3 regions of the Leclercia sp. G3L genome follow, and region 2 is predicted to be linked to each of the others. Evidence: predicted binding sites of a transcription regulator. Region 2 holds the regulator's gene; each other region holds the start of a gene.

The links. The regulator Fur, encoded in region 2, represses iron uptake genes when iron is present. The targets are predictions, from matches to a motif close to ATAATAATGAGAACNACTATCAA.
Region 1: fes (enterochelin esterase) is a predicted target of Fur. The motif match lies at 8,063-8,085, and genes of this name have one in related genera.
Region 3: ftnA (non-heme ferritin) is a predicted target of Fur. The motif match lies at 7,785-7,807, and genes of this name have one in related genera.

The regions. Positions count from the first base shown of each region.
Region 1 covers NZ_CP088265.1:4,767,659-4,778,008, reverse strand. The annotation lists gene LRS40_RS24420 (sugar ABC transporter ATP-binding protein) at 1-369, opposite strand, end outside; gene LRS40_RS24415 (DUF2291 family protein) at 369-977, opposite strand; gene LRS40_RS24410 (D-ribose ABC transporter substrate-binding protein) at 989-1,930, opposite strand; gene entD (enterobactin synthase subunit EntD) at 2,066-2,710, opposite strand; gene LRS40_RS24400 (hypothetical protein) at 2,920-3,414, shown strand; gene LRS40_RS24395 (S-type pyocin domain-containing protein) at 3,414-5,090, shown strand; gene LRS40_RS24390 (bacteriocin immunity protein) at 5,101-5,340, shown strand; gene LRS40_RS24385 (TonB-dependent siderophore receptor) at 5,647-7,887, opposite strand; gene fes (enterochelin esterase) at 8,142-9,344, shown strand; gene LRS40_RS24375 (MbtH family NRPS accessory protein) at 9,359-9,571, shown strand; gene entF (enterobactin non-ribosomal peptide synthetase EntF) at 9,568-10,350, shown strand, end outside.
Region 2 covers NZ_CP088265.1:4,662,625-4,672,974, reverse strand. The annotation lists gene glnS (glutamine--tRNA ligase) at 1-1,521, shown strand, start outside; gene chiP (chitoporin) at 1,957-3,363, shown strand; gene chiQ (ChiQ/YbfN family lipoprotein) at 3,408-3,740, shown strand; gene fur (ferric iron uptake transcriptional regulator) at 3,897-4,343, opposite strand; gene fldA (flavodoxin FldA) at 4,635-5,165, opposite strand; gene ybfE (LexA regulated protein) at 5,321-5,608, opposite strand; gene ybfF (esterase) at 5,737-6,510, opposite strand; gene seqA (replication initiation negative regulator SeqA) at 6,694-7,236, shown strand; gene pgm (phosphoglucomutase (alpha-D-glucose-1,6-bisphosphate-dependent)) at 7,261-8,901, shown strand; gene kdpE (two-component system response regulator KdpE) at 8,983-9,660, opposite strand; gene kdpD (two-component system sensor histidine kinase KdpD) at 9,657-10,350, opposite strand, start outside.
Region 3 covers NZ_CP088265.1:2,987,595-2,997,944, forward strand. The annotation lists gene LRS40_RS15645 (ABC transporter ATP-binding protein) at 1-381, opposite strand, end outside; gene livM (high-affinity branched-chain amino acid ABC transporter permease LivM) at 378-1,679, opposite strand; gene LRS40_RS15655 (branched-chain amino acid ABC transporter permease) at 1,690-2,604, opposite strand; gene LRS40_RS15660 (branched-chain amino acid ABC transporter substrate-binding protein) at 2,706-3,827, opposite strand; gene LRS40_RS15665 (YecA family protein) at 4,255-4,923, shown strand; gene tyrP (tyrosine transporter TyrP) at 5,004-6,215, opposite strand; gene LRS40_RS15675 (hypothetical protein) at 6,465-6,806, shown strand; gene LRS40_RS15680 (YecH family metal-binding protein) at 6,874-7,113, shown strand; gene ftnA (non-heme ferritin) at 7,148-7,645, opposite strand; gene yecR (YecR family lipoprotein) at 7,855-8,193, opposite strand; gene LRS40_RS15695 (RpiB/LacA/LacB family sugar-phosphate isomerase) at 8,488-9,126, shown strand; gene LRS40_RS15700 (MFS transporter) at 9,168-10,350, opposite strand, start outside.

The DNA.
Region 1 (10,350 bases), 110 kb from region 2:
CTCCGCCTCGTTAATCGGCGTCACCCCTTTTTGCAGCTCGCGACCGAGAAAGACGTTCTCCGCCACGTTGAGGTTTTCAAACAGGTTCAGCTCCTGGTGCACCATGCCGATCCCGTGGGCAGCGGCATCCCGGGTGTTAGTGAACGCCACCTGCTTACCGTTGAGCCACATCTCGCCGAGGCTGGGCTGCTGCACCCCGGCAAGGATCTTCATCAGCGTCGATTTTCCGGCGCCGTTCTCGCCGATAATGACGTTCACTTTGCCGCGCCAGACGCGGTAATCGACCTTATCCAGCGCCACGGTGCCGGGAAACAGCATCGAGATGCCGCGGGTGCTGAGGATAATGTCCTCTGCCGGGTTATCGCTCATCACGGCGCCTCCTGTTTCAGTTCCAGCGCCGCCGCTTCATTCGCTTTGCCGCCCGTCAGGGTGGTGGCGAACAGCACGGTGGCATTTTTGCCGCTCCAGCTGTCATCGACTTTTGGCAGATGTTTCACCGCCTCGCGGTTTAACGCCCGGGAGAGCTGGGCGTACTGCACCTGATTGGTAAATTCATCGAAGCGGAAGCCGGCCGCGTCGCGGATGGCGTTGCCGCGCATTACCGGCCCGGTCTGGATCTGAAGCGGCTGGCCGTTCACCGTCATCACCAGTTTCTGCTCGTTGGCGCTGCTGGCCTCCACACGCTCCACTTTGCCGCTGAGGCGCACGAAGACGCTCTGCGCTTTGTCAGACGGCGTTTTCAGCTGGGTGGAGAGGGCGCTGGCGTCCAGCGCATGATTTTTAGCGGCGTCGAGGATCCGCGGCTGCCAGGTTTGTTGCGCGATCTGCTGTGGGGTCTGGTTGTCAAAGCTCGCTTTGGCGTTGGGATCGGCAGGCATGATTGGCTTGCCGTTCTCATCCAGATCCACCACGGTGCAGGCCGTCAGCAACAGGGCGGCTGCGCCTGTCAGCGCGGCGCCCCATTGTTTTAACCGCATACTGCCTCCGCTTATTTGCTGAGGTTGAACACATTCAGCTTGCTGGCGTTGGACTCATCGATCAGCACGCAGTCCATCAGCTGTTTCTCGTCTTTTTGCGCTTTGCCGTTTTTCAGGTAGTAATCCGCCTGCTCAACGGCCATCTGCGCCTGCTCCCAGCCCGGCTGAAGAACGGTAGCTTTGATATTGCCCTTCTTCAGGATCGAGTCGCGGGTGTAGTCGCTGCCGTCAAAGCCGACCACAATCACGTTGTTTTTCCCGGCGGCCTTCAGCGCCGCTTCGGCACCCAGCGCCATGGTGTCGTTTCCGGAGATCACGCCGACGATATCCGGGTTGGTTTGCAGGATGGCTTCCATACGGGTGAAGGCTTCGGTCTGGCTCCAGTTGGCGGTCTGCTGCGCCACCATCTTCATGTCCGGATAGTCATCCAGCACGTCGTGGTAGCCCTGGGAGCGCACGTGGGCGTTGGTGTCCGACGGACGGCCCAGCAGCTCAACGTATTTGCCTTTGCCGTCCAGCAGTTTGGCGAATTTCTCCGCACCCAGCTGCGCCCCCTGATAGTTGTTCGAGACAATCTGCGCCACCGCCACGCCGGTTTTGTTGATTTCACGATCGATCAGAAAGGCAGGGACGCCTGCCGCTTTGGCCTTCTCCAGCGGACCGACGGTGGCATCTGCCCCGGCGTTATCCAGAATGATCGCTTTCGCTTTACGGGCGATAGCGGTCTCAATCAGCTGGTTTTGTTTGTTCACGTCATCGTCATGCGAGGCGACAAGGGTGGTGTAACCCAGCTCTTTCGCTTTCGCCGCCGCGCCGTCGGCTTCAGCCTTGAAGAACGGGTTGTCGTGTGAGGGGGTAATTATCGCAATGAGTCCGTTATCGGCGGCAAACAGGGAGCCGGAAGCGGCGATCATTGAGGCCAGTAAAGCGGATTTTACAAAGGTCGTGTTCATTCTTTTTCTCCACATTGAATATTTATTCAATAATGATTTATTATTCAATGTAACGATAAGACTGCCTGATAAAACTGTCTACGGTTTAGGCAGCTAATTTGTTTAAAAGGAGAAAAGGATCACGATCCTGAGCCGTTATGCATCACAGATCAGGGTGATGACCTGGGTATTAATCTGGCTCCAGTGCAGGGTAAATGCCTGATTTTGTGCAAAGGGCGGAAAAGGGCGGGAGAGGGATAAGGTCAGGGTGTTGGCCGTCAATGCCGTGGCGCGCGCACTGTCGAAGCCCATCCACGCCTGCACCTGCGGAAACAGGGCTTTGAACAGGCTCTCTTTGGCGCTGAAGGTGAGGGTGAAGGCCAGATCGAAGGGAATGCCGCTCCCGGCCAGGAGTTGTGCTTCCCGGGCATCGATTACGCCGTCCTGGATTTCACGGACTTCGTGCTTGTCGATGATCGCTTCACAATCAATGCCGATAAGGCCATTTTTCCGGCATATCGCCACAGCCTGCGTACCGCTGTGAGAAATACTGCCGCTTACGCCCTCAGGCCACAGCGGTTCGCCGCTGTGGCCGATGCTGGGAATAGTTTGCCGGTTCAGGGCATGAAAGGCGGCGATCCGTCCGGCCAGGTGATCGGCTTTGCGCTTGCGCCCAGCGTGGATTAGCTGGTGATGATGTGGAAGCCAAAGCAGATCCGTATCGTTGAACGTCGTGGGATCGAAGGTGATGCAGTGAACTGTTTGCCCGGCAAGAAGAAACGTGGAGTAAGTGGTGTACATCTGTTTCTCACCGCTAAAAAAGGAACGCCATGGTAGCACACGCTTTCCGACTGTTCCCTCTCCCCTCTGGTGAGAGTAGTGGAAGCATGAAAGACCCTTTATTGAATGTCACCGATGGGAATTTCCCCTAAGTCAAATCCTTGTTGAACATATGGTTATTGCTTGTAAAATGACCGCTGTGATTATTTTTATAACAAGTAGATGGACTTATGAAACAGTACAACAATGATCTTACTCCGGAAATTCTGGCTACCTTGCAAAAACCAGCATTCACCCCTGAACAAATCGCTGAAATGCCCGAAGATGCCCGCAAAAATGTCATGCAACAACTGGCGTTACAACAACGTCCTGTTGCTGCCATTTATCGACCTGCTGTTGCAGGGAGTCTGACCCGGCAGGGTGGTATTGCTGATGAATTTGAACCCAATCCGAACAAAGGCGTAAAAGCCCTGCTCAGTAATGGTCAGTACGCCAGTGTACTGTATGAAGGCTGCACCGTTACCTACGCTGATGGCACAAAAAGCAGAATCGCCACCAGCGCAGGTCAGTCTCACACCGTGGCAGGTAAAGGAATGGGGCTGGTTGGAAGCCTTCTGGAAAACGGGGATGAAATTGTCAGCACGCCTACTGACAGCGGATTTATTGTTAAGTATGAAGATGACCCTGTACCGGAGGATTTTTTATCGGCCCATGAGGTAGCGTAATGGGAAATCGTTCAGATTGCTACGGACGGGGAACGGCGCTGGAAGGTGATAAAACGACCACTGGCGCTGTATGTATTGCTTCTATGTCCAATGATACCGAGCACGGGCGCAGAGTCATGCGTGTCGGTGATAAAACGACCCGGTGCCCCAAATGTGGCGAACCTGGTGTTGTGGTTTCGGGAGAACCACGCGATACCAATATGGGAAAAATAGCAGCTGTAGATGGTTCAGTCGTGCGCTGTGCCTGCCCTTCAGGGTCTAACTGGATTATCGCACCTGCCGGGCAGTGGGTAGGGCCGGGAGTGGATCCGTCGATTGCCGCACGAGTACAACTATTTGCAGAACGTAAAGCTGCTCAGGAAGCCGAAGAGAGGCGACGGGCAGAAGAGCAGGAACGTAACCGGGTTTTTGCTAAATCCTGTCTTCGTGGTGAAGGCTGTAACGATGCAGGGACGCAGCAGGAGCCTCATACTAACTTTGCTGATATGGGGCTATTTAAAGCTGCTCCGGTCAATGATGCAGCAACCGCCTCAGATACACCACAGCACGCACAGACAGCAAAGAAAAAGTCACCAGCTCCGGAGGGTATCCCAAAACCGAAGAAGCGCAGTGCCCTGTACAAATGGCTTAACGGCAACCATGAGGAAATGGAGTATCAGGCCGCTGTTGCAGCCGCCGCCAGTGCAGCCCGGGCACAGACAGCTACCGCTGGGGTTAGCGTTCTTGAACAGATTGGCGGGCGCTTTGCTACCTATGGTACATGGGCGGTACGCGGGGCTGAAATCGCAACGGCTGGTGCAGGTGCATCCGTTGCCGGGTTTTTAGTTGGCATGATGCCCGGACGGCTGAACGACGGTGAACAGGATTTCATCGACCGTATGCGGCTTGCACAGATGAGTGAAGCGCCTACCCGTGTACGCTATACATGGGAGAATGACAGCAACGGAAATCCCGTTCCGCATGGCTGGCACACCCCACCGGGTAAAGATATGGTGCGGGTGCGTAAAATGCAGTGGGACAGCACCCGACAGGCGTACATCTTCACCACCGAGGAAGAAAGCCCGGTAACCATCATCTGGACCCCCGATCATTCTGGTGCTAACACTCCGACAAACACGGGTAATCAGACCCCGCCGAGGCTGCCAGGAACAATCCTTATTAACCCGTTACCCGATGGAACTCATATCACCAGTACGACAACCCCGGCACCGGATGAGAAAAATTTCGCGGATTACATTCTGATCCTTCCCGTATCAGATATTCCGCCGATTTATATCTACATTCGCAACAATCCGGGGCAAGTCACAGGTAAAGGTCAGAAGGTTACAGGTACATGGTTAGCTGATGCGAATCAGGGCAACGGCTCGCCTGTCCCATCTCAGATAGCCGATAAACTGCGCGGTCGTACCTTCTCCAATTTTGATGGGTTTAGGGAAGCATTCTGGGAAGAGGTAAGTAAAGATTCTGAACTATCAAAGCAATTTATCCCCAGCAACTCAGCTCGAATGAAGTATGGATTGTCGCCGCGAACAAGATTTGCAGATACAGTTGGGAAAAGGCGTTCTTTTGAAATTCACCACATCAAGCCAATAAGCCAAGGTGGTGATGTCTATAACGTGGACAATATGGGCATCACGACACCTAAACGCCACATTGATGTTCATCGAGGGACATAGTTTGAAAAATATGAGCGAATTATCAAGAAAAGATTTCATAAAGCTAATTGCAGAAATTATTAGTGCTGAAGGGGGAGAAAGTCATCAGGACGAACTTTTAGAACAGTTTATTGATTTATCGGAGCATCCATCAGGTTCTGATTTAATCTATTACCCAGAATCGGGTAAACAAGCAACCCCAGAAGCGATTGCTGATGAAGTGCAGAAATGGCGTAAAGCCAACGGCAAGCCCGGCTTTCGCGGTGAGTAAATCACATGTGTGAACAGAAAGGCTGGGCTTTATCCCGGCCTTTCTGTTGTTTGCTAATTCACTTTATCTGCAACACAAAATAGAATACCGAAGAAGCGCAATGCACTGTACAAGTGGCTTAACGGCATCCATGAAGAAATAGAGTATCAGGCCGCTGTTGCAGCCGCAGCCAGTGCAACCAGAGCAGAGACAGTTACCGCCGGGGTTAACGTTCTTGAACAGATTGGCGGACGCTTTGCTACCAATGGTACATGGGCGGTACGACCCTCAAAAACGGCGACCAGGTCGCCGTTTTGCTTTTAACTGTCAGAACTGCGTATTCACGCTCATATACCAGGTACGGCCCGGTTCGTTATAGGTATACGCCCCTGCGCCATACATATAGGCCCCGGTGGTGGTATTCCCGGTCGTCTGGGCATTCCCCGCACGCCACTGGCGTTTATCGAAGACGTTATCCACGCCGCCGGTCAGGCTGACGTATTTGGTTACGTCCCAGGTCGCGCTCAGGCCGACGATGCTGTAAGGGCTGACTTCGTCCTTCTCAGAACCGCTCACCGGCTGACCTTTGTAGTTATACTTCTTCGGCTGCTGCTTGCCGTACCAGGTGAAGGTCGACTGCAGGGAGACATCCTGCTGTACCTGCCAGCTCAGGGTTGAGTTCAGCGTGTACTCCGGGATGATCGACAGACGGTCGCCGGTCTCCTTGTTCTTGCTTTGCAGCATGTAGGTAATGTTGTTGGTCCAGTTGATGGTGTCGCTGACCGGCACGTTCAGGGTGCCCTCCAGCCCTTCCACTACGGCTTTCGGCACGTTTTCCCACTGGTAGATATCGGTCTGCACCTTACCGGAAGAGGTATGACCCACCGGGGCATAGCCCGCTTCAATCTTGTCGCGGTAGTCGTTACGGAACCAGGTCACGCCCGCCAGCCAGCCGTCGCGTTTCCACTCCAGGCCAATCTCTTTGTTGATGCTGGTTTCGGCTTTCAGATCCTCGTTACCCAGCATATAGCAGCCGACGCCGTCTGCACTCGCGTAGCAACCCTGGCCCTTGCTGTAGAGCAGGTAGTTCGGGTTGGTCTGGTACAGGCTCGGGGCTTTATAGGCCCGGGCGATCCCCATCTTCAGGGTAAAATCATCCCCCAGCCCTTGCGACAGGTTCAGCGACGGGCTCCAGTTGTTGCCCACGATAGAGTGATGATCGAAGCGCAGCGCCGGGGTCAGCATGGTGCTGTCGGTCAGCTCCATGTTGTTCTCCGCGAACAGAGAGAAGATCTCCGCATCGGAGTACGGGCTGCGGCTGTCACTCATTCCCGGAACAGCACCGCCCTGCAGGGCCTGACCATTGGAGGACATATCCTTCATCCGCTGCTGATCCCACTCGGTACCCAGCGTCAGGTTCTGATTGACGATAAAGTCGATCGGCAGGTTGATTTCGCTGTGCAGCATCACGTCGGACAGGTCGGTGTCGGTAAATTTGTTGCTGTTAAACAGCCCTTCCAGGCCGCCCGCCAGCCCTTCCCCCAGACGGGAGTTGCGGGTGTGTTCGTACTGCGCCCAGTTGTTAGTGGTGATGCCGTTATCCCAGCCGCCGGTCCAGGTGACCGCGAAGTTCTGGCGATAGAGACGGTTGGTCTCTTTGCCGTAGTTCTTCTTCACCAGCCCGTTGCTGCTGTTATCGTTGTTGGTGTTCTGGGTATCGCCCGCGTAGAGGTTATTCTGACGGCTGTAACCCGCTTCGAACTGCAGGGCCTGCATCGGGGCAAAGTCCCAGCGCAGCACGCCGTTGACGTCTTTATTCTCGACCCCTTCACGGCCGGCAGGCAGCGTATCGGCATAGGCGCCGGTACGTTCAGACTGATGGCCCTGGTTGATGTCCCAGGCATCGGCCTGGGTTTTATCCAGGTTGCCGTACAGGCGGAAGCTGAAATCCCCGCCCAGCGGGCCATTGAGGCTAAAGTTGGTGCGTTTGGTGGAGCCTTCTTCATCGTGCTCAGGGGCATTCAGATAGGTGTTCCAGGAGCCATGCCACTCGTTGCTGACCTTTTTGGTGATGATGTTCACCACGCCACCCGCCGCGCCGTTGCCGTAACGCGCAGCGGCGGGGCCACGGATCACTTCGATGCGCTCGATCATCTCTGGCGGCACCCAGCCGGTATCGCCGCGGGTGTCACGCTCGCCGCGCCAGCCCAGACGGATTGAGTTACGGCTGGTCACCGGCTTACCGTCAATCAGGATCAGGGTGTTTTCCGGGCCCATGCCGCGGATATCAATCTGGCGGTTGTTGCCGCGCTGGCCGCTGGTGGAGTTACCGGTGAGGTTGACGCCCGGCATGGTGCGGATAATCTCTGACACATCGCGTGCCGCCGGGTTTTTACGAATTTCATCGGCGGTGATGGTCGATACGCCCGGTGCCTGCAGGTTCTGCTCGGCGGCGGTGATCACCATGGTGTCTTCGTTGCCCGCGGTATCGGCTGCCATCGCAGGCAGTGCCACACCGTAAATCCCCAGATTGACCAGTAAGGCCAGTGAGTGAAGCTTGTTATTCATTGTATGTCCTGCTTTTCGATGCCGCATGCCTCATGGCTCCGTCCCGAATGGGTGAGGCGGCGGGAGGCTATCGCCCGCAGTCTGCGAAAACCCCTCAGTCCTGAGTCAGTACGCAGCGCATGGCATGGTTATTTAATGTTCGCGCTTCCCACAGCGCGCCCATACGCTATTGCAAATGAAAATAGTTATCAATAATATTATCGATATTGTTTATCTTTTATCAAAAAAACAGAACAGGTCATGGGGTTATATCGGTGACGACGCTGGAAACAGGAAGTGACGCCTGGTGGCAGTCGAAACAGGGGCCCGAAGGGGTGCGGGAAGGGGATCACTATCGGGTGACCTTCTGGTGGCGCGATCCGGGCGGAACAGAGCAGACTTCGCCGCTGAAGCGGGTATGGCTCTATATCACCGGCGTGACCGATCACCACCACAATGCCCGTCCGCAGACGCTGGAGCGCATTGCCGGCACCGACGTCTGGCAGTGGCAGGGCGAGTTCAGCCCAAACTGGCGGGGTAGCTACTGCTTTATCCCCTCTGTTCACGAGGACGACTTCAGCGAGGCGGTGTTTGCCACCGATCCGCCGGACCGCATGGCGCTGCGCGAAGGCTGGCGCAAGCTGTTGCCGCGCGCTATTGCCGATCCGCTAAACCGCCAGCACTGGCGCGGCGGGCGCGGCCATCCGGTCTCGGCGCTGGAGATGCCCGAGGCACCGGTTCAGCCGGGCTGGGATCGGCTCGATACCCCTTATATGCCCCCGCAGTGTATTTCATGGCAGAGCGCCAGGCTTGGCAACACCCGCCGGGTCTGGATCTTTACCACCGGCGAGGATACCTCTGACGAGCGCCCGCTGGCGGTGCTGCTCGACGGCCAGTTCTGGGCCGAAAGTATGCCGATCTGGCCCGCGCTTTCTGCGCTCACCGCCGCAGGCCAGCTGCCGTCCGCCGTTTATGTGCTGATCGACGTTATCGATACCGCCCATCGCAGCCACGAGCTGCCCTGCAACCCCGACTTCTGGCTGGCGGTGCAGGAGGAATTACTCCCGCAGGCGCAGGCGCTGGCCCCGTTCAGCGACCGGGCCGATCGTACGGTGGTCGCCGGACAGAGCTTTGGCGGGCTCTCGGCGCTCTATGCCGGACTGCACTGGCCCGGGCGTTTTGCCTGCGTGCTCAGCCAGTCGGGATCCTTCTGGTGGCCCCATCGCGGTGGCAAACAGGACGGCGTGATTATCGAACAACTCAAAAACCAACAGCTGTCGGCGCAGGGACTGCGCATTGTCCTTGAGGCGGGGCGACGCGAACCGCTGATCTACCGCGCGTGCCAGGCGCTGTACGCCGAGCTACAGCACACACAGCAGCAGGTTTACTGGCGTCCGGTGGACGGCGGACATGATGCACTTTGCTGGCGGGGAGGGCTGACGCAGGGGCTGATGACTCTCTGGCAGCCGCTTATTTAATAATGGAGTCTGGTATGGAATTCAGTAACCCCTTCGACGATCCGCAGGGCCTGTTCGCCATTGTGCAAAACGCGCAACAGCAGTACAGCCTGTGGCCGCAGCAGTGCGCCCTGCCTGAGGGCTGGCGCGTGGTGTGCGAGCCGCAGTCGCAGGAAGCCTGTCAGCAGTGGCTTGCAGCCCAGTGGCAAACCCTGATCCCGGCCCATTTTGCACAGGTGACCCCATGAGCGCACAACTTCCTCTCGTGGCCGCCCAGCCGGGGATCTGGATGGCGGAACAGCTTTCCGACCTGCCCAACGCCTGGAGCGTGGCCCATTACGTCGAGCTGATCGGCCCGGTTGATGCGCCGCTGCTGGCGAAAGCGGTGGTGGCGGGCATGATGCAGGCCGACACCCTGCGTACGCGGTTTACCGAGGACAACGGCGAGATCGGGCAGTGGGTGGACGAGAGTGCTACCCTGCCGGAGCCGCAGATTATTGACCTTCGCGCTCACGCCGATCCGCATGCCGCGGCGCAGGCGCAGATGCACGCCGATCTTAACCAGAACCTGCGCGTCGACAGCGGCCAGCCGCTGGCTTTCCACCTGCTGATTCAGGTGGCGGACAACCGCTGGTACTGGTATCAGCGCTATCACCATTTAGTGGTGGATGGTTTCAGCTTCCCCGCTATTACCCGTCAGATCGCCGCCATTTATCGCGCCTGGTCTAACGGCGACGCCACGCCGGCGTCGCCGTTTACGCCCTTTGCCGAGGTGGTGGAGGAGTATCAGCGCTACCGCGACAGCGAGGCGTATGTCCGCGACGGTGCTTTCTGGGCCGGGCAGCGTAAGCAGCTCCCGCCGCCGGTATCGCTCTCCAGCGCGCCGCTGCCGGGTCGCGCCGCGACCACCGACATTCTGCGCCTGAAGCTGACCGCCGATCGTTACGCCTTCAGCCAGCTCGCCAGTACCAGCCAGATCCAGCGCACCGACCTCGCTCTGGCGCTGGTGGCCCTGTGGCTCGCCCGT
Region 2 (10,350 bases):
CTGAACTTCGGCATCGCGCAGGACTACCAGGGTCAATGCAACCTGCGTTTCGATGACACCAACCCGGTGAAAGAAGATATCGAATACGTAGAGTCCATTAAGAACGACGTGCAATGGTTGGGCTTCAACTGGTCTGGCGACATCTGCTACTCCTCTGACTATTTTGATCAGCTGTACGCTTATGCCGTTGAGCTGATCAACAAAGGCCTGGCCTACGTTGACGAGCTTTCCGCTGACGAGATCCGCGAATACCGCGGGTCGCTGACCGCGCCGGGCAAAAACAGCCCATACCGCGATCGCAGCGTAGAAGAGAACCTGGCGCTGTTTGAAAAAATGCGTGCCGGTGGCTTCGAAGAGGGCAAAGCCTGTCTGCGTGCCAAAATCGATATGGCCTCGCCGTTTATCGTGATGCGCGACCCGGTGCTGTACCGCATTAAGTTTGCCGATCACCACCAGACCGGCAGCAAGTGGTGCATCTACCCGATGTATGACTTCACTCACTGCATCAGCGATGCGCTGGAAGGCATTACCCACTCGCTCTGTACCCTGGAGTTCCAGGATAACCGTCGCCTGTATGACTGGGTGCTGGATAACATCTCTATTCCGGTGCATCCGCGTCAGTACGAGTTCTCTCGTCTGAATCTGGAATACACCGTGATGTCCAAGCGTAAGCTGAACCTGCTGGTGACCGACAAGCACGTTGAAGGCTGGGATGACCCGCGTATGCCGACCATTTCCGGTCTGCGTCGTCGTGGCTATACCGCCGCCTCCATCCGTGAGTTCTGCAAACGCATTGGCGTGACCAAGCAGGACAACACCATTGAGATGGCGTCACTGGAATCCTGTATCCGCGAAGATCTGAACGAAAATGCCCCGCGCGCCATGGCGGTTATCGATCCGGTTAAACTGGTTATCGAAAACTATCCGCAGGGCGAAAGCGAGCTGGTGACCATGCCAAATCATCCGAGCAAACCGGAGATGGGCAGCCGTGATGTGCCGTTCAGCGCCGAGATCTGGATCGATCGCGCCGACTTCCGTGAAGAAGCCAACAAGCAGTACAAACGTCTGGTGATGGGCAAAGAGGTGCGTCTGCGTAATGCCTACGTGATCAAAGCCGAACGCGTCGAGAAAGATGCTGAAGGCAATATCACCACCATCTTCTGCACCTACGATGCTGAGACCCTGAGCAAGGATCCGGCCGACGGTCGCAAGGTGAAGGGCGTTATTCACTGGGTGAGCGCGGCACATGCGCTGCCGGTTGAAATCCGCCTGTACGATCGTCTGTTCAGCGTGCCAAACCCGGGTGCCGCAGAGGACTTCCTGGAAGTGATTAACCAGGATTCACTGGTGATCAAGCAGGGCTTTGCCGAGCCGTCCCTGAAAGCTGCCGTTGCTGGTCACGCGTATCAGTTCGAGCGTGAAGGCTACTTCTGCCTCGACAGCCGCTATGCTACTGCCGACAAACTGGTATTTAACCGTACCGTCGGTCTGCGTGATACTTGGGCTAAAGCGGGCGAGTAATCCCTTTCTCCTTTTGAAAAACGCCGCGTATGCGGCGTTTTTTTTGCCTGACCATTATGCCCTTAACCCTTTAAATCTTCGCGTTGCGAATTAATTATATTTTTTAAAACGGTTTACTTTCTCTTCCCTTTCGCAAATTAACCGTCATCGATACCAGATGCGCTGTTTAATTATTATTAATTAAAAATAAATCGCTCATTCTGAATATTATTTTAAATAAATATTCTTCCCCATTGGCTTTGTTACAAACCGCAACCAAATATGTGCGCTTTGTCATAATCCTGACTTTTGATCGCTGAAAAGCATTGATAATTCGCGTCGCGAAAAATAGTCTAAGGACAGGAGATGTAAGCGGGTATTTCCGGTTGCCTCCACTTTTTACTTTTTTGTTTTTCGCCGTTTAAGGCGCTTTTAATACGTCAAAGAGGATTAATTATGCGTACGTTTAGTGGCAAACGTAGTGCGCTTGCGCTGGCTATCGCCGGTGTTACAGCAATGTCAGGCTGGATGGTTTCTCCGAAAGCCCAGGCCGAAGGATTCATCGATGATTCAACCCTCACGGGCGGTGTCTATTACTGGCAGCGTGAACGTGACCGCAAAGATGTCGATGCAGACAAATATAAAACCAACCTGGCTCACTCCACCTGGAACGCCAACCTTGATTTCCAGTCCGGCTATGCCGCCGATATGTTTGGTCTTGATCTGGCTGCGTTCACTGCTATCGAAATGGCGGAAAACGGCGACAGCGGCCACCCGAACGAAATTGCCTTCTCCTCCAGCAATAAAGCCTATAAAGAGGACTGGTCCGGTGATAAGAGCGGGATCAGCCTGTACAAAGCGGCAGCAAAATTCAAATACGGCCCGGCCTGGGCACGCGGTGGCTGGCTTCAGCCAACCGGTCAAACCCTGCTAGCGCCGCACTGGAGCTTTATGCCGGGTACCTATCAGGGTGCCGAAGCCGGAGCCAACTTTGACTACGGCGATAGCGGTGCGTTGAGTTTCTCTTACATGTGGACCAACGAGTATAAAGCGCCGTGGCACCTCGAGATGGACAAGTTCTATCAGAATGACAGAAAAACCCGCGTCGACTATCTCCACTCCTTCGGCGCGAAGTACGATTTCAAAAATAACCTGATTCTGGAAGCCGCATTTGGCCAGGCTGAAGGCTTCATCGATCAGTACTTTGCCAAAGCCAGCTACAAGCTTGATATCGTGGGCGGCCCGCTCTCTACCACCTATCAGTTCTACGGCACGCGTGATAAAGCCGACAGCGGCACCGTAAACGATATTTACGACGGTACGGCCTGGCTGCAGGCGCTAACGTTGGGCTACAAGGTCGGTCAGGTCGATTTACGTCTGGAAGGAACTTACGTCAAGGCTGAAGGCCAGCAGGGCTACTTCCTGCAGCGTATGACCCCAACCTACGCGTCATCCAACGGTCGTCTGGACGTATGGTGGGATAACCGCTCCGACTTTAACGCCAACGGCGAAAAGGCGGTCTTCTTCGGGGCCATGTATGACCTGAGTAACTTGAACCTGGCGGGCTGGAGCGTCGGCGCGTCTTATGTCTACGCCTGGGATGCGAAACCGGCAGACTGGTTAATCAACAGCGCCGGTCAGCGTGAAGATATCGCCTCCAACAAGATCAAGGAATCTGCCTACAACCTGGATGCGATCTACACCCTGCAGGATGGGCGCGCAAAAGGGACCATGTTCAAACTGCACTTCACGCAGTATGACAACCACTCCGATATTCCAAGCTACGGCGGCGGCTACGGCAACATCTTCCAGGATGAGCGTGACGTGAAGTTCATGGTTATCGCCCCGTTCACCATCTTCTGATGACAATCCGGGCGGGGGCGCTCCCCGCCTGACTGGAGACCTCTATGCTGAAAAAAATCGTACTGGTCGCGGTGCTGGCATCAGGACTGGCCGCCTGCGCACAACCACAGACCCAGAAAGAAGATACCCGTCTGAAAGAGGCCTACAGCGCGTGCATCAATACCGCTGAAGGTTCGCCAGAAAAGATCGAAGCCTGTCAAAGCGTGCTGGACGTGCTGCGCCAGGAGAAGGCGCACGAACAGTTTGCGGCCCAGGAAACCGTCCGGGTGGCGGATTACCAGGCCTGTATCCAGGCGCGTAAAACGGGTAACAATCAGGACGTGACCAAAAACTGCGATAAAATCTGGCAGGAAATCCGCAGTAATAACGCGAAGTAATCAGCTGTTTGCCATGCCCGGTGGCGCTATGCTTACCGGGCCTACGGGTAATTTCACCCTTGTAGGCCCGTGTAAGCGCAGCGCCACCGGGCTTTTTTACAGGATGGCAGGCAAAAAAAAGCCAACCGTCAGGTTGGCTCAGAGTCTATGCAGAGATTACTTCGCGTCGTGCGCGTGGTCATCTTCGCGGCAGTCGCCTTCGGCACAGTGGCCATACAGGTACAGACTGTGGTTGGTCAGACGAATGCCATGACGTGCGGCAATTTCGCGCTGACGTAATTCGATGGAGTCATCGCTGAATTCGATCACTTTGCCGCAGTCGAGGCAAATCAGGTGATCGTGGTGGTGCTGCTGCGTCAGTTCAAATACGGATTTACCGCCTTCGAAATTATGACGCGTAACGATGCCTGCATCGTCGAACTGGTTCAGTACACGGTAAACGGTAGCCAGACCAATTTCTTCGCCCATGTCGATCAGACGCTTGTATAAGTCTTCCGCACTGACATGATGGTTATCCGGACCCTGAAGTACTTCCAGGATTTTTAACCGTGGAAGCGTGACTTTCAGTCCGGCCTTCTTTAATGCGGTGTTGTTGTCAGTCATGCGGAATCTGTCCTGTTGCTAAACGATTCACTTCTAAAGAAGAAGTGACAGAAAATGCACCTGGGATAATGCGTCTCATTATAGAACTGCCATGACGTAATGAAAACTGCAAGTCTCAAGTAAAGTATGCTTATAAAAACGTGGTACCGCCAACAAAGTTGTTACAAGGTTCCCCGTTTACTCCTGGATCATTGTACAGGTATGGCAGCGAAAGTTAAAAATTTGTAGCAATTATTTTGATTGGAATTACCTATCGATGCGGCGCAACTTTAGCGTTGCGCCGCGACATCATCAGGCGTTGAGGATGGCGTCGAGGTGCAGCTCTTCGCGGATCTGTTTAACCCATTTGTCCACGCGTTCAGCGGTCAGTTCTGGCTGGCGATCTTCGTCGATGGCGAGACCGACAAAGTTGTTGTCGTCGGCCAGACCTTTAGAAGCTTCGAAGTGGTAACCGGCGGTTGGCCAGTGACCGACAATCACCGCGCCGCGTGGCTCAATGATGTCGCGAATGGTGCCGAGGGCGTCGCAGAAGTACTCTGCGTAATCTTCCTGATCGCCGCAGCCGAACAGGGCAACCAGCTTGCCGTTGAAGTCGATCTCTTCCAGAGACGGGAAGAAGTCGTCCCAGTCACACTGCGCTTCACCGTAATACCAGGTCGGGATGCCCAGCAGCAGAATATCGTAACCTTCGATATCTTCTTTGCTGCTTTTCGCAATGTCATGCACATCGGCAACGTCTTTACCTAACTGTTTTTGAATGTTTTTTGCGATGTTTTCGGTGTTACCCGTGTCGCTGCCGAAAAAAATGCCGATGATTGCCATGAGTAAAATAACCTCTTGATACTTAATGGTATGGTGGCGCAATTTAGCCACGGATAAGGGCAATCATAGCAGAACAGAGAAGCCTGCGGAAACTGCTATCACGCAGGACTGCACTCTGTGCTACATGAAAGCAACAAGAAGGGGGGTTTTCTGACTTACGCTTTGCCGTGCCATTCCCCGAGCTGCGAAATCAGCATCTCTTCGATAAGCTCACTGCGGCTGATCTCACGAGCATTCGCCAGCTCATTCAGCGCATCGACGGCTTCAGCATTCAGTTTCAGCTCGACGCGTTTAAGCCCACGACTTTTATCGCGTTTAAGCTGATTGCGCTTATTAATGCGCAGCTGTTCATCACGCGAAAGCGGATTGGTTTTCGGTCGTCCCGGGCGACGCTCATTCGCGAACAGATCTATTGTCGTGCGGTCCGTGTGTTCTTTGGCCATGATTCTGAGACTTCGGGGGAAACAAGACACCCTGCTAATGCCCGGGCGATAAGCGCGCCATCATACATCACCGAAAACGGCACGCCAACGACTGGAGGCCTGCCGGCGACCAGTCGCTCTCTTTTTAATCAATTATTGATGTCAGCGAGGTAACGGCGGATAGCGCGCAGCACCGCGTCAGGTTTTTCAGCATGAACCCAGTGTCCGGCTCCGGCAATGACATGCGCTTTGGCCTGAGGGAATTGCGCCAGCAGCGCATCGCGGTACGCTTCGGTGACATACGGGGAATTGCCGCCAGTGATGAACAGGGTAGAGTGCGGCCACGCCGGGACCGCCTGCCAGCCGACGATCTGGTCATACTGATCCCACAGTACGGGCACGTTGAAGCGCCACTCGCCGTCAACGAAGGATTTCAGCAGGAACTGCACCACGCCTTCTTCATCCAGATGTTCACGCATCAGCGCCGCGGCCTGCTGGCGGGTGCTGACGCCGGCGTCCGTGACGGCGTTAATGGCGGCGAAGATCTCATCGTGGCGACGGACGTCATAATCCACAGGCGCGACGTCGATCGCTACCAGGCCGGCAATTCGCTCTGGCGCAATTGCCGTCAGCGCCATCACCGCTTTGCCGCCCATTGAGTGACCAATCAGGATCGCCTTTTCAATCTTGTGTTCATCCAGCGTATCCAGCAGATCCTGAGCCATATCGGCGTAGGTCATCTGCGGCGAGCGCGGCGACAGACCGTGGTTGCGCATATCCACCTGCAGCAGCGCGTGGTCGGTCACCAGATCCCGTGCCAGCACGCCAAGGTTATCCAGGCTGCCAAACAGGCCATGCACCAGGACGATGGGAGAATTATTGTGCGGCGATTGTGCAGATTGCGCTCGGGTATTCAATTTCATGGCAAAGTTCTTTTTTTACGTATGTCAGGTTAGGGTATCATGTTGACCATTCTGCCGCCCGGCTGCAAGGAAACAGTTAAATCTGACTTTTGCCGCCATTCTGGCTTGACGCTATCCGCTGTTGGGTTTTGACCTTATACTCCCAACGACTTGTATTCAGATAAGATATCGCACTGGATTAAGATGAAAACAATCGAAGTTGATGACGAGCTTTATCAGTATATCGCCAGCCAGACGCGGCACATTGGTGAGAGCGCGTCCGACATTTTACGGCGCATGCTGAAAATTGCCGCCGCCTCGCAGTCTGCCGCTCCGGCCATCAAAGAGACGCGCCAGCCAGCTGCTGTCGCGCAGGAAAAGCCGCTGTCGCCGGTAAAAGACAAAGTGCGTGCGATGCGCGAATTGCTGCTTTCTGACGAATACGCTGAGCAGAAGAAAGCAGTTAACCGCTTTATGCTGGTGCTGACTACACTCTATTCACTGGATAACAACGCGTTCGCCGACGCGACTGAGTCACTTCATGGTCGCACCCGCGTCTATTTCGCGGCTGATGAGCAAACGCTGTTACAGAATGGCAATCAAACTAAGCCCAAGCACCTGCCTGGTACACCGTACTGGGTGATCACCAATACCAATACCGGACGCAAGCGCAGCATGATCGAACATATCATGCAATCCATGCAGTTCCCGGCGGAATTGACTGATAAGGTTTGCGGCACTATCTAACCCTTGCATCAGAAGGACCAGGCAATGGCAAATCACAATCGTGCGGGTCAACCTGCACAACAGAGCGATTTGATTAACGTCGCCCAGCTTACCGCGCAGTACTACGTGCTGAAGCCGGAAGTGGGTAACGCAGAACACGCAGTGAAGTTTGGTACATCCGGGCACCGCGGCAGTGCGGTACGCCACAGCTTTAACGAGCCGCATATTCTGGCCATTGCTCAGGCCATCGCGGAAGAGCGCGCCAAAAATGGCATCACCGGTCCGTGCTACGTGGGTAAAGATACCCACGCCCTGTCAGAGCCTGCCTTTATTTCCGTACTGGAAGTGCTGGCGGCCAACGGCGTGGACGTCGTGATTCAGGAAAACAATGGCTATACGCCGACCCCTGCGGTCTCTAACGCCATTCTGGTGCATAACCAGAAAGGCGGCGCGCAGGCGGATGGTATTGTGATCACGCCATCCCACAACCCGCCGGAAGATGGCGGCATCAAATACAATCCACCGAACGGCGGCCCGGCTGATACCAACGTCACCAAAGTGGTGGAAGATCGTGCCAACGCCCTGCTGGCCGACGGCCTGAATGGCGTGAAGCGCATTTCCCTGGACGAGGCGATGGCCTCCGGCCACGTGAAAGAGCAGGATCTGGTGCAGCCGTTCGTTGAAGGGCTGGCGGATATCGTCGACATGGCGGCGATCCAGAAAGCCGGTCTGAAGCTGGGCGTTGACCCGCTCGGCGGTTCCGGTATCGAATACTGGAAACGTATTGCCGAGCACTACAAGCTGGATCTGACCATCGTTAACGATCACGTCGATCAGACCTTCCGCTTTATGCACCTCGATAAAGACGGCGCGATCCGTATGGACTGCTCCTCCGAGTGTGCGATGGCCGGCCTGCTGGCGCTGCGCGACAAGTTTGACCTCGCCTTCGCCAACGACCCGGATTACGACCGTCACGGCATCGTCACCCCGGCTGGCCTGATGAACCCGAACCACTATCTGGCGGTAGCGATCAACTACCTGTTCCAGCACCGTCCACAGTGGGGCGCAGAGGTTGCCGTGGGTAAAACCCTGGTCTCCTCCGCCATGATCGACCGCGTGGTTAACGACCTGGGCCGCAAGCTGGTGGAAGTGCCTGTTGGCTTCAAGTGGTTTGTTGACGGTCTGTTCGACGGCAGCTTTGGCTTTGGCGGCGAAGAGAGCGCGGGGGCTTCCTTCCTGCGCTTCAACGGTACGCCGTGGTCAACCGACAAAGACGGCATCATCATGTGCCTGCTGGCGGCGGAAATCACTGCCGTCACCGGTAAGAACCCGCAGGAGCACTACAACGAGCTGGCAGCCCGTTTCGGGGCCCCGAGCTACAATCGTCTGCAGGCTTCTGCCACTTCTGCCCAGAAAGCGGCGCTGTCTAAGCTGTCGCCAGAGATGGTCAGCGCCAGCACCCTGGCGGGCGATCCGATCACTGCACGTCTGACGGCAGCACCGGGTAACGGTGCGTCGATCGGCGGCCTGAAGGTGATGACCGAGAACGGCTGGTTCGCAGCGCGTCCATCCGGCACCGAAGATGCGTACAAAATCTACTGTGAAAGCTTCCTCGGCGACGAACACCGTCAGCTGATCGAGAAAGAAGCGGTGGAGATTGTGAGTGAAGTGCTGAAAAACGCATAATCATTAAAAACGGCAACCTGGTTGCCGTTTTGTTGTATTCGTAGGCCCGGTAAGCGCTAGCGCCACCGGGCTTTTTTGTGCTCAAAGCATAAATCGATACCCGATCCCGGTTTCAGTTAACAGATGGCGCGGGCGCGCGGGATCTGCCTCGAGCTTCTGCCGCAGGTGTCCCATATAAATCCGCAGATAGTGACTGTGCTCCACCGCATTCGGTCCCCAGACCTGGCTTAACAGCTGGCGCTGGGTGAGCACCTTGCCGTGATTGTTGAGCAGGACCGCCAGCAGGCGGAACTCGATAGGGGTCAGGTGAATTTCCGTCTCACCCCGCTGAATGCGCCGCGAGGCCAGATCGACGCGAATGTCAGAGAAGCTATACACCGGGTCGGCAGGGGAGGTTGTTGCGTGGCGGCGCAGGGCAACGCGCAGACGCGCCTGCAGTTCGCCAATGCCAAACGGCTTGCTGAGATAGTCGTCGGCACCGGCATCGAGCGCGGCAATTTTGTCGGTCTCCTCCAGACGCGCCGAGAGCACAATGATAGGCATCTGGCTCCACTGGCGCACTTCCCGGATAAAGTCGAGGCCGTCGCCGTCCGGAAGACCTAAATCGAGGATCACCAGATCCGGCTTGCGGGTCGCGGCTTCAATCAGGCCCCGCTGTAGCGTTCCGGCATCGTGTACGCGCAGGCCTTCACCTTCCAGCGCGACGCGCAGAAAACGGCTGATGGCGAGTTCATCTTCAACAATCAGAACGTTAATCACAAATCCTCTGGAAATTCATTCAGTTCGGGCGGCGTATCGCGCGGCAGTGTAACACAAAAACCGGCTCCCCCTTCGGGACGGTTATGGGCGGTGATGGTGCCACCGTGCACCTCAACAATCGCCTGGCAGATGGCGAGCCCCAGCCCGACGCCGGGAATGGCAGACTCTTTGTTACCGCGGGCGAACTTATCAAAGATAGCCTGTTCCTGCCCCGCCGGAATGCCGGGGCCGGTATCCCACACCTCCAGCTGGAGCTGGTCGGGGTTGACGCTGGCGTCAATACCAATTTGCGCTCGGCTCCCCGCGTATTTGCCGGCGTTCTCCAGCAGGTTAATCAGCACCCGCTCGAACAGTGGGCCATCCACGTGGATCAGCGCCAGCGGATCTGACATATCGAGCGCGATATGCCGCCCACCAAGCCCTGGCTCCAGCGTTTTCAGGGCGCTACCGATCACCTCTTCCAGGGTCAGCCACTCTTTTTTCAGGTTAAAGCCGCCGGACTGGATCCGCGCCATATCCAGCAGATTATTCACCAGCCTGGTGGTGTTCAGCACGTGCTGGCGGATCTCGCTGGCCTGTGGCGCGTGGCGGGAACCCTCTGCCGCCAGGTCGAGGGTCAGGATCTCCGACTGGCCGAACAGCACCGTCAGCGGCGTGCGCAGATCGTGGGAGAGGGCCGCCAGCAGCGAG
Region 3 (10,350 bases), 1.7 Mb from region 2:
CACCGACATCTCGCGGAACAGGCGGATGTTCTGGAAGGTACGCGCCAGCCCCGCGCGGTTGACCAGATGGGTGCCGCCAAACATTTTATAAAACAGACGCTGGCCGAACTGTGCCGGGTTGATCCAGTCCCCCGGCTGGAATTTCTGCCCGAGGATCTGAATCACGTTGGTCGTTTTGCTGCGGGTATTGAACAAAATATTGCCGCCGGAGGCTTTATAAAACCCGGTCAGGCAGTTGAACACCGTGGTTTTCCCCGCACCGTTCGGCCCGATCAGGGCGGTGATAGAGCCGCGCTGCACCTCAAGATTCACGTCGTTAAGCGCCTTGATGCCGCCAAAGTGCATCATCAGATGCTCCACGCTTAAAATGGTCCCGTTCATGGTGCCACTCCTTTTCGCACCGCGAAGCCGCTACGGTTGATGCGAATCAGCCCCCGCGGTCGCCAGATCATCATCACCACCATCAGGACGCCGAACAGCAGCACGCGGTACTCGGCGAAGGTGCGCAGCAGCTCGGGGGTGACGGTGAGCACAAAGGCCGCCAGCACCACCCCGAGGGCGGAACCCATCCCGCCTAGCACCACAATGGCGAGGATCAGGGCCGACTCAAAGAAGGTGAACGAGGTAGGGTTAACAAACCCCTGATAGGTGGCGAAAAACACGCCGGCAATGCCCGCGGTTGAGGCCCCGAGGGTAAAGGCCGACAGCTTGACCAGCACATGGTTGAGGCCCATGGAGCGGCAGGCAATCTCGTCTTCACGCAGCGCCTCCCAGGCACGGCCAATCGGCATCCGCGTCAGGCGGTGCTTGATGTACAGCACCAGCAGCACCACCAGCAGCAGAATGGCGTAGATGAAGATGAACTTCAGATTGGGGTTGAAGGTCAGGTTGAAGAACTCGTGGAAGGGCACGCCGCCATCTTTCGCCCGTCGGCCAAACTCCAGCCCGAACAGGGTAGGGGGTGGGGCGGAGATACCGTTCGGCCCGCCGGTGAAGGTGAGCCAGTTGTTCAGCACCAGGCGGATGATCTCCCCGAAGCCGAGAGTCACAATCGCCAGATAGTCGCCGTGCATGCGCAGCACCGGGAAGCCGAGCAGAGCCCCGGCCGCAGCGGCCATCAGCGCCGCCAGCGGCAGCATAGTCCAGAAGCCGAGCCCCAGATACTGATAGCCCAGCGCCAGGCCGTAGGCGCCGATAGCGTAAAAGGCGACATAGCCGAGGTCCAGCAGGCCCGCGAGCCCCACCACGATGTTCAGCCCGAGGCCGAGCAGGACGTAGATCAGGCCGAGGATTGCCACCGTCAGCACGTACTTGGTGGCGACGAACGGAAAACAGACCGCCAGGGCGATAATCAGCGGCAGGATCCAGCGCATCCGGCTTTTGTACTCTGGCGGGCGGACGTAGACCCCTGAGTTATCGTTGTCGAAGCGGGCCATCACCCGTCGGCCCGGCGCGGTGGTTAAAAAGGCGCTCAGTAAGAAACGGCCCGTCATCACCGTGGCAATGATCCACGCCAGCCGCCGCCCTTCGAAGTTAAAGCTGTAGCCATCCAGCACCACGCCGGCGATGGGACCAAAAACGATCAGCGCCACCATGCCGGCAAAAATGGCGTCGAGAAGACAGCGCTTAAGCGAAAACCCCTCGTGGGATGCGGGTTGCGAAACGATTTGTGCAGTCATCTTTTTTCCCTCACACCTTGGCCACAACAGGGCGGCCAAGCAGTCCCTGAGGACGGAAAATCAGGATCACCACCAGCAATCCAAAGGAGAACACATCCTTATAGTCGGAGTTCACCATGCCGGAGAATTGCGCCTCGGCAATGCCGAGGATCAGGCCCCCCAGCATCGCGCCGGGCAGGGAGCCGATCCCCCCGAGAACGGCGGCGGTAAAGGCTTTAATCCCGATGATAAAACCGGCGTAAAAATCAAAGGTGCCGTAGTTCATGGTGATCAACACTCCTGCCAGCCCGGCCATCGCCGCGCCAATCACGAACACCAGGGAGATGATCCGGTCGGTATTGATACCCAGAATCGACGCCATCTTGCGATCCTGCTGCACGGCGCGGCACATCCGCCCGAGCCGGGTATTGCTGATTATCCAGGTGAGCAGCAGCATCCCGGTGAACGAGGCGATCAGAATGAAGACTTTGGTGTAGGTGATCTGCACAAAGCCCTCGCCAATATGAAAACGCAGCACCCCGTCGAGCATGGTGGGGACCCCCTGCTGGCGCGGCCCCTGGCTGATTTGGGCGTAGTTTTGCAGGATCAGCGACATGCCGATGGCGGAGATCAGCGGGGCCAGGCGCGTGGAGTTACGCAGCGGTTTATAGGCGATCCGCTCGATGGTCCAGCCATAGACCCCCGTCACCACGATGGTGAACACCAGCGTACCGAGGATCAGCAGCGGAAAGGATTCCAGCCCGAAGAAGGAGAGGAGCGCCAGGCCGATGGCGCAGAGATAGGCGGAGATCATATACACTTCGCCGTGGGCGAAATTAATCATGCCGATAATGCCGTAGACCATGGTGTAGCCGATGGCGATCAAACCGTAGACCGACCCCAGCGTTAAGCCATTGATTAACTGCTGCAGAAAGAAAGTTTCCATCATCGCGCGCTCGTGTTTTAGGCCGCCCGTTCAGGGCGCGGCCCGATGTTTATACTGCGTCGGTATGTCGCCATACCGACGTTGAGCGTGATTCCGTCCCGTTACTGCACTTCCTTATATTTTCCCTTGTCGTCCCACTCGTACACCACGTAGTCGGAGACTTTCAGGTCGCCTTTGCTGTCCCAGGATTTTTTGCCCATCACGGTATCCACCGAATTAGCCTTCAGCCATTCGCTGGCTTTGGCCGGATCGGCACCGCCCGCAGCTTTAAAGGCCGCAGCAATGGCCTGGATAGAGGCGTAGGAGTAGAGGGTGTAGCCTTCCGGCTCGAATTTACTGGCGCGGAATTTGTCGATCACTGCTTTGCCTTCCGGGATCAGGCGCGGGTCTTTGCCGAAGGTCATATAGATGCCGTTGGTGTATTGCGCGCCCCCGGCGGCGGTAACCATCTCTTCGTTGACGATACAGTCGCCGGAGAAGAATTTGGCCTGCACGCCCTGCTCACGCATCTGGCGCACCAGCGGGCCCGCTTCCGGGTGGCAGCCGCCGAAGAAGACCACATCCGGCTTCTGGGCGCCGATTTTGGTCACCAGCGCGTTAAAGTCTTTTTCGCCCCGCGACAGGCCTTCGTACATCACATCCTTAACGTCGCGTTTCGCCAGCGCCGCTTTGGTGGCATCCGCCAGCCCCTGGCCGTAGGTGTCTTTGTCGTGAATGATCACCACCCGTTTGGCTTTCAGCTTATCGATAATGAAATCAGCGGCGACCTGGCCCTGCTGGTCGTCACGACCGCACATGCGGAACATGTCGCTCATGCCGCGCTCGGTGATGAGCGGGTTGGTGGAGCCCGGGGTGATCGCCAGTACGCCGGCGTCGTTATAGACCTCGGAGGCCGGCATGGTGGAGGAGGAGCAGAAGTGGCCGACCACGGCTTTGACCTTATCCTGGTCAACCAGACGGTTAGCGACCGAGACGGCCTGTTTCGGTTCACAGGCATCATCGCCCTGCACCAGTTTGATCTTCTCGCCATTAATGCCGCCCGCGGCGTTAATGTCTTCCGCGGCCTGGGTCGCGCCGTGCCAGTACTGGTCCCCATAGGTGGCGTTCGGCCCGGTGAAGGGACCCGCCACGCCAATGACGATATCAGCCTGGGCGGAAAACGCCGTCACCAGACACCCTGCCAGCACGATAGAGAGAGGACTTCTGATCAATTTCAGCGACATTATTATGTACCTTTTCTGAGTGGTTTTTGGCACAACCCTGTGTAGTCGAACGCCGGAGGCGTGCCCAATCCAAAACGTGTTCAAAACGTAATGCACTAAACGGACGACATACCGCAGAAACAGGCGAGATTGCCTGAGGGTTTTACCCTCAGCACAACAGTAAGCAAAATGGTTGCCAGAACGGCAGCAGATTGCCTGTGTTTCGACAATTTTCAGTATAGAGCGCCGTTTTAAGCCACCCGGCACCACGCAGTGAAATTACAGCGGGGATCACATCTCATTAACAACAAAGCACATAAGTTGTGCAACGGTCACGATTCAAACGCATTTGCACCAGTAAAGCGCCCGGGATAAGCAGGGGAAGGGGACAGTTCAACACGCTTTCTGTGTTACCCTGCACGCAATTCAATTCTGCAGGAGATTTACCATGAGCGAAGGCCCGTTAAACGAAACCGAAATGGAGTGGCTGGAAGAGACCTTAATGACCTACGGTCATGACGGCGAGTCCGTTATAGACGTCTCGGAGCTCGACGGGATGCTGACCGCGGTGCTGTCTGGCCCGGTGGTGGTTGAGCCGGACCGCTGGCTGGTGGCGGTATGGGGCGGCGAGAAAAACATTCCGCGCTGGAAGAACGATCGTGAGATGAACCGCTTTATCGATCTCTGCTTCAAGCACATGAACGATATCGCCGAGCGCCTGAGCGACTACCCGGAACAGTTTGAACCGATGTTCGGCATGAACGACGTCGAGGGCGAAACTTATACCGTGGTAGAGGAGTGGTGCTTCGGCTATATGCGCGGCGTGGCGTTGACCGACTGGTCATCCCTGCCGGGATCCCTGCGTGCCGATCTGGATTTGATTGCCCTGCACGGCTCCGAAGAGAACTTTGAGCGTCTGGACAGCTTCAGCGAAGAGGAGTTCCAGCAGAGCATCGAGAACATTCGTCCGGCGGCGCTGCGTCTGTATAACTACTGGATTGCCAACCCGCAGGAGCCGGTCACCCAGCAGCCGGTGATCAACGGCACCAAAGTCGGCCGCAACGATCCCTGCCCGTGCGGCAGCGGTAAAAAATTCAAGAACTGCTGTCTGCATTAACAGCGCCCGGCGGCGCTTCGCTTGCACGCGCCTACAGCTATCGTAGGCCGGGTAAGCGCAGCGCCACCCGGCACAACTGCTTATCCCACTTCCGGTAACAACCCCGCCGCAATGCCAAACTGCACAAGGATTATCGCAATCCCGCAGGCGAAGACCAGACACAGCGCCGGTTTACCGCCGGGTACCCGGTAGTCGCCGGTGGCATGCTGCTTACGGCTCTGCCAGACCAGCAGCGACGGCAGCAGCAGCGCCAGCACCGCCAGCGCCACCCCGGCATACCCCAGCGCCATCACAAACCCGCGCGGATAGAACAGGGCGAACGCCAGCGGCGGCAGGAAGGTGATCGCCCCGGTCTGCATCCGCCCGCTCAGGGTGCGGCTGCGCTGGAACAGATCGGCAAGGTAATCGAACAGGCCCAGCGCCACGCCGAGGAACGAGGTTGCCAGGGCGAGGTCGGCAAACAGGTGCACCGCCAGCTCCACATGCGGCGACGCAACCACTTCACGCAGGGCCTGCAACAGCCCGTTCAGGCCGGTGTGGCTCGCCAGCATCCCCATAAAGGTCGAAGAGTTGATACTGCCGAGGGTGACCAGCTGCCAGAAGATATAGGCCACCAGCGGGATGGCGCTGCCGGTAATAAAAATCCAGCGCAGCTTGCGCACGTTGCCATTCATATAGCTGACGATGCTCGGCACGCTGCCGTGAAAACCGAACGAGGTAAAAATCACCGGGATGGCCGACAACGCCAGCCCTTTCTCCAGCGGCAGGGTCAGTAAGTTGACCTTATGAATATGCGGTGCCAGCAGGGCCAGCATCACGACCAGGAAGAGGATTTTTGCCGAGAACAGGAAGCGGTTGAAGAGATCCACCAGCGAGGTGCCCACGCAGACCACGCCGCCGCCAATCAGGGTAAAGAAGATCACCCCGGTGGCAGGGGTAATATCGGCGTTGAACCAGTCGTTAACGCTGGAGGCGATGAGCTCCCCCGCGCCGCTAATATAGGCCGCGGTCAGAGCATACATCAGGAACATCATGCTGAAGCCGGTGATCCACTGGCCGAAGCGGCCCAGATAGAGGCCGGCCAGCGACCCCAGCCCGGTATCGGCGGGAACGTGCTGATACACTTCGAGCAGCAGCAGGGCGGTGTAACACATCAGCGCCCAAAGTACGCCCAGCAATACCAGCGTGACGCCAAACCCGACGCCCGCGGCCGCCAGCGGCATCGCCAGCATTCCAGCTCCAATCGTCGTTCCGGCGACGATAAAAATACTTCCCAGCGTTCTGTTCTTCACGTTTTCCTCTACGGCCTTGCTGTATCACGACAAAATCTGCGGCGCAGAGTAAGGGAAAAGCGCAGGTTCGTCAAACCGACGTTACAACGACTGTAAAACAATGTTTACGGAAATAACCCGGAGCGACGGCCTGGTCGTATGCCCATGAAAGTGGGGGTATTCGCCTACTTCATAAGGACAATGTTTTCGCCCGATAATCAGGCGTAACGTAAACGTTTCTTATAAATAATCAAAAAAAGTGAGACGGCGATGACCGGCAGTAACCCCTTCAGTGCAAAATGGAGTCGCTCAGGCAATTTATTGTGTCATGGGCACTGGATCATCACCTGGCAGGGGCAGGCGTTAGCCCTGCCGGAGGCGCGGCAGGAAAAGGACATGGGTACCTGGGCGATTTACTCGATTATCGATCCTGAGGATGAAACTTTCGCCCAGGGCTTACAGGAAGATGAGTGGATCATTGAGAACGTCGAGTGGCTGACCGACCTCTTTTTCGACCACGCCATCCCGCTGGAAACCGATAGCTATCGTCAGTTTTATCAGGCGGTGAATAAACAGGACTGGCGCTGTACCAGCTGTGCCGGCTGTATGTAAACCTGCGCCAGCGCAACGCGGGCAGAGGAGGAACGTGTCAGGCTGCGCCTTTCATTCTGGAGGGTTTATGGCATCCATACATGGGCACGACGTGCTGACGATGATGATTGATTCCGGTGAACAGTACACCGAAGCGAGCCTGGTGGCGGCAATTACCGCACGCTTTGGTGAGGCGGCACGTTTTCATACCTGTTCGGCGGCGGAAATGACCGCGACGGAGCTGGTGGCGTTTCTGGCGGCACGCGGGAAATTTATTCCGCTGGATACCGGTTTTTCAACGCACGAAAGTAAAATTTGTCGTCATTAAAAATAACGCGGCGCCGGAAGGCGCCGCAGTAATATTAATTTTGAGCGTCGAGCGTCGACAGCTCTTTATCAATAAAGTATAACCCTTCACCCGATTTACCCGCCAGCGACAGTTTATCGAGCACGGATTTAAACAGCTTTTCTTCTTCATGCTGTTCTGCCACATACCACTGCAGGAAATTAAAGGTGCCATAATCCTGGCTGGTCATGGCCGCATGAACCAGTTCGTTAATTTTCTGGGTGATCAGCTGCTCGTGCTCATAAGTGGCGCGGAACAGTTCGTCCAGCGATGCGTACTCTGCAAAGGGGGATGCCACCGGGTTGATGCGCGGCAGGCTGCCGGTATCGGTAAGATAATCAAAGAGACGCTGCATGTGGCTCATCTCTTCCTGCGCGTGACGGCGCATAAATGCCGCCGCGCCTTCAAAACTGTGATAGCTACACCAGGCGCTCATCTGCTGATAGAGCAGGGATGAGTACAGCTCCAGATTCATTTGCTCATTAAGCTTGTCGATCATTTCAGTTTTAAGCATGGTGTAGCTCCGTTTTATTATTAACTGGTCAACGTGAGCGTCACTATAATTTGTTATTTATTTATTTGCAAAAAGTAAAATAAATATTTAAGCGATCATAATACGAATGGGAATAAAACGCATTGCGGGTAATTTAAATATATTAATGAGAATTATTCTGTTTCGTGTTTAAAATATTATTGCCAGCGGGAGCGCTGGCAATGGCATTATTACCAGGCGGACGTCGTGACGACGAGCGGCGGAGCATAACCATAACACTTATACTGGATGGTCATGGTCTCATTGAGGCACAGCGAGCCGCTGATGAGGCTACAGGTTTTGACCGGCTGACCGTAGGCCATGGCCGTGTTGTACCCCATCGCCTGGCATTCACGGGTCGCGGTGCCGCTGGTGACGTAGTCGTCATAGCGGGCGTTCTGCAACATGGCCTGATCGTAATTGAGCATGACGACACCTGACGTGACGTCGACGCTGCTGACTTCTGCTTGCCGGGTAACGCCACAGCCTGCCAGTAACAGGAGCAGGCCGCCAGTGCATAATCTCTTCATAGAACACTCTGAATGCGTTGAAATAATCTATACTAGCGGCTGATGTGCGCCGCAATGCCAGGATTAAACGCCTGTTCTGCCTCTTCTCTTTGCCACGAGCCCCGGCTCCTTCAATCTTATGCCATCCTTTTATCCATCGGTGGCAAAAACGCCTCTGAGTACAAAATTGTGAGCGCATCTTTGTTTTTTGAAACTATTTTTCACTTAATTTGAAAGTGTGTTTGCTTAGTAGTAAGGTTGAACAGGTAAGCTATTCACAGCGGGATGCCCCGCATCGCATTCAGGAGACGAAGAATGAAAATTGCACTGATGATGGAAAACAGCCAGGCGCCAAAAAACGCCATCATCCTCAAGGAATTGAACGCCGTTGCTGAAGAGAAAGGTTTCCCGGTCTACAACGTTGGGATGAGCGACGAAAACGATCACCACCTGACCTATATTCACCTGGGGATCATGGCGAGCATTCTGCTGAACTCGAAAGCGGTTGATTTCGTGGTAACCGGTTGCGGTACCGGCCAGGGCGCGCTGATGTCCCTGAACATCCATCCGGGCGTGGTGTGCGGCTACTGCATCGATCCGGCGGATGCTTTCCTGTTCGCCCAGATCAACAACGGTAACGCGCTCTCCCTGCCGTTTGCCAAAGGCTTCGGCTGGGGCGCAGAGCTGAACGTCCGCTTCATCTTTGAAAAAGCCTTCACCGGCCGTAATGGCGAAGGTTATCCGCCAGAGCGTAAAGAGCCGCAGGTTCGCAACGCCGGCATTCTGAACCAGGTTAAGGCCGCGGTGGTTAAAGAGAACTATCTCGACACCCTGCGCGCTATCGATCCAGAGCTGGTTAAAACGGCAGTGACCGGTCAGCGTTTCCAGCAGTGCTTCTTTGAGAACTGCCAGGATAAAGAGATCGAAGCTTTTGTCCGCGGCATTATCGGCTAAGTTGCCAACACCAGGAAAAAGCCAGCTTGCGCTGGCTTTTTTTATGCCTGCTTGTTGGATACCGCACTGCCGGCATCTTTCACCAGCCGCAGGGTATCAAACATCCCCAGCAGACAGACCAGCGCAATCGCCACAAATGCCAGCCGGAAACCGATCCCCGGTAGCGCTTCAATCCCCAGCATCTCGCTGCACAGTTCGCCAATACGGATCCCGATAGCGCCGAGGGTGATCCCCAGCCCCACCGCCAGCTGGGTGGCGGTCGAAAACAGGGTGTTGGCATAGCTCATCTGCGGGGAAGGGACGTCGGCAAAGGCGAGGGTGCTGATGGCGGTAAACTGAATGGAACGAAATACGCCGCCCAGATAGAGCACCAGCATGATGACCCACACCGGGGTTTGCGGCGTCAGGAACGCGCAGGCCAGCAGGGCCAGCACGTTCAGCGCCCCGTTGATCAGCAGCAGCTTTTTAAACCCCAGCCCGCGAATCAGCGGGGTGGTCGCCGGTTTGATGGTCAGGTTGCCGACAAACACCGCCAGCACCAGCAGACCGGAGTGGAACGCATCCATGCCGAATCCCACCTGAAACAGCAGCGGCAGCAAAAAGGGTACGGCGCTGATGGAGGCGCGGAACAGCGACCCGCCGTACATCGTCACGCGAAAGGTGGGCACCTGCAGGGCATCCAGGCGGATCATCGGCCATTCAGCGCGCCGGAAATGCCGCAGCGCATAGATCATCGTGACCACCCCGATAGCCAGCAGCGCCAGGGTGATCCCCGTATTGACCTGCTGCGCCCCCATCATCTCCATGGCGCAGACCAGGCTGACCATCGCCACCGAGGTGGCGATAAAGCCCGGTGTGTCGAACGGGCGACGGCTCTCTTCATAGATATCCGGGATAATGCGCAGCGCCAGCACGATGGCAATCAGCCCCAGCGGCACGTTAATAAAGAAAATCCAGCGCCAGTTGGCATAGCTGGTAATAAAGCCGCCCAGCGGCGGGCCGATTATCGGCGCTACCAGCGCGGGCCAGGTGAAGGTGGCGATGGCGGCGATCAGCAGATGTTTTGGCGTGGTGCGCAGCACCGCCAGCCGCCCAACCGGCACCATCAGCGCGCCGCCCATCCCCTGCAGGACGCGCATGGCGACGAACTGATCGACGCTGGTGGCAAGGCCGCACAGCACCGAAGCGAGGGTAAAAATGGCCAGCGCAAGGGTGAAAACTTTA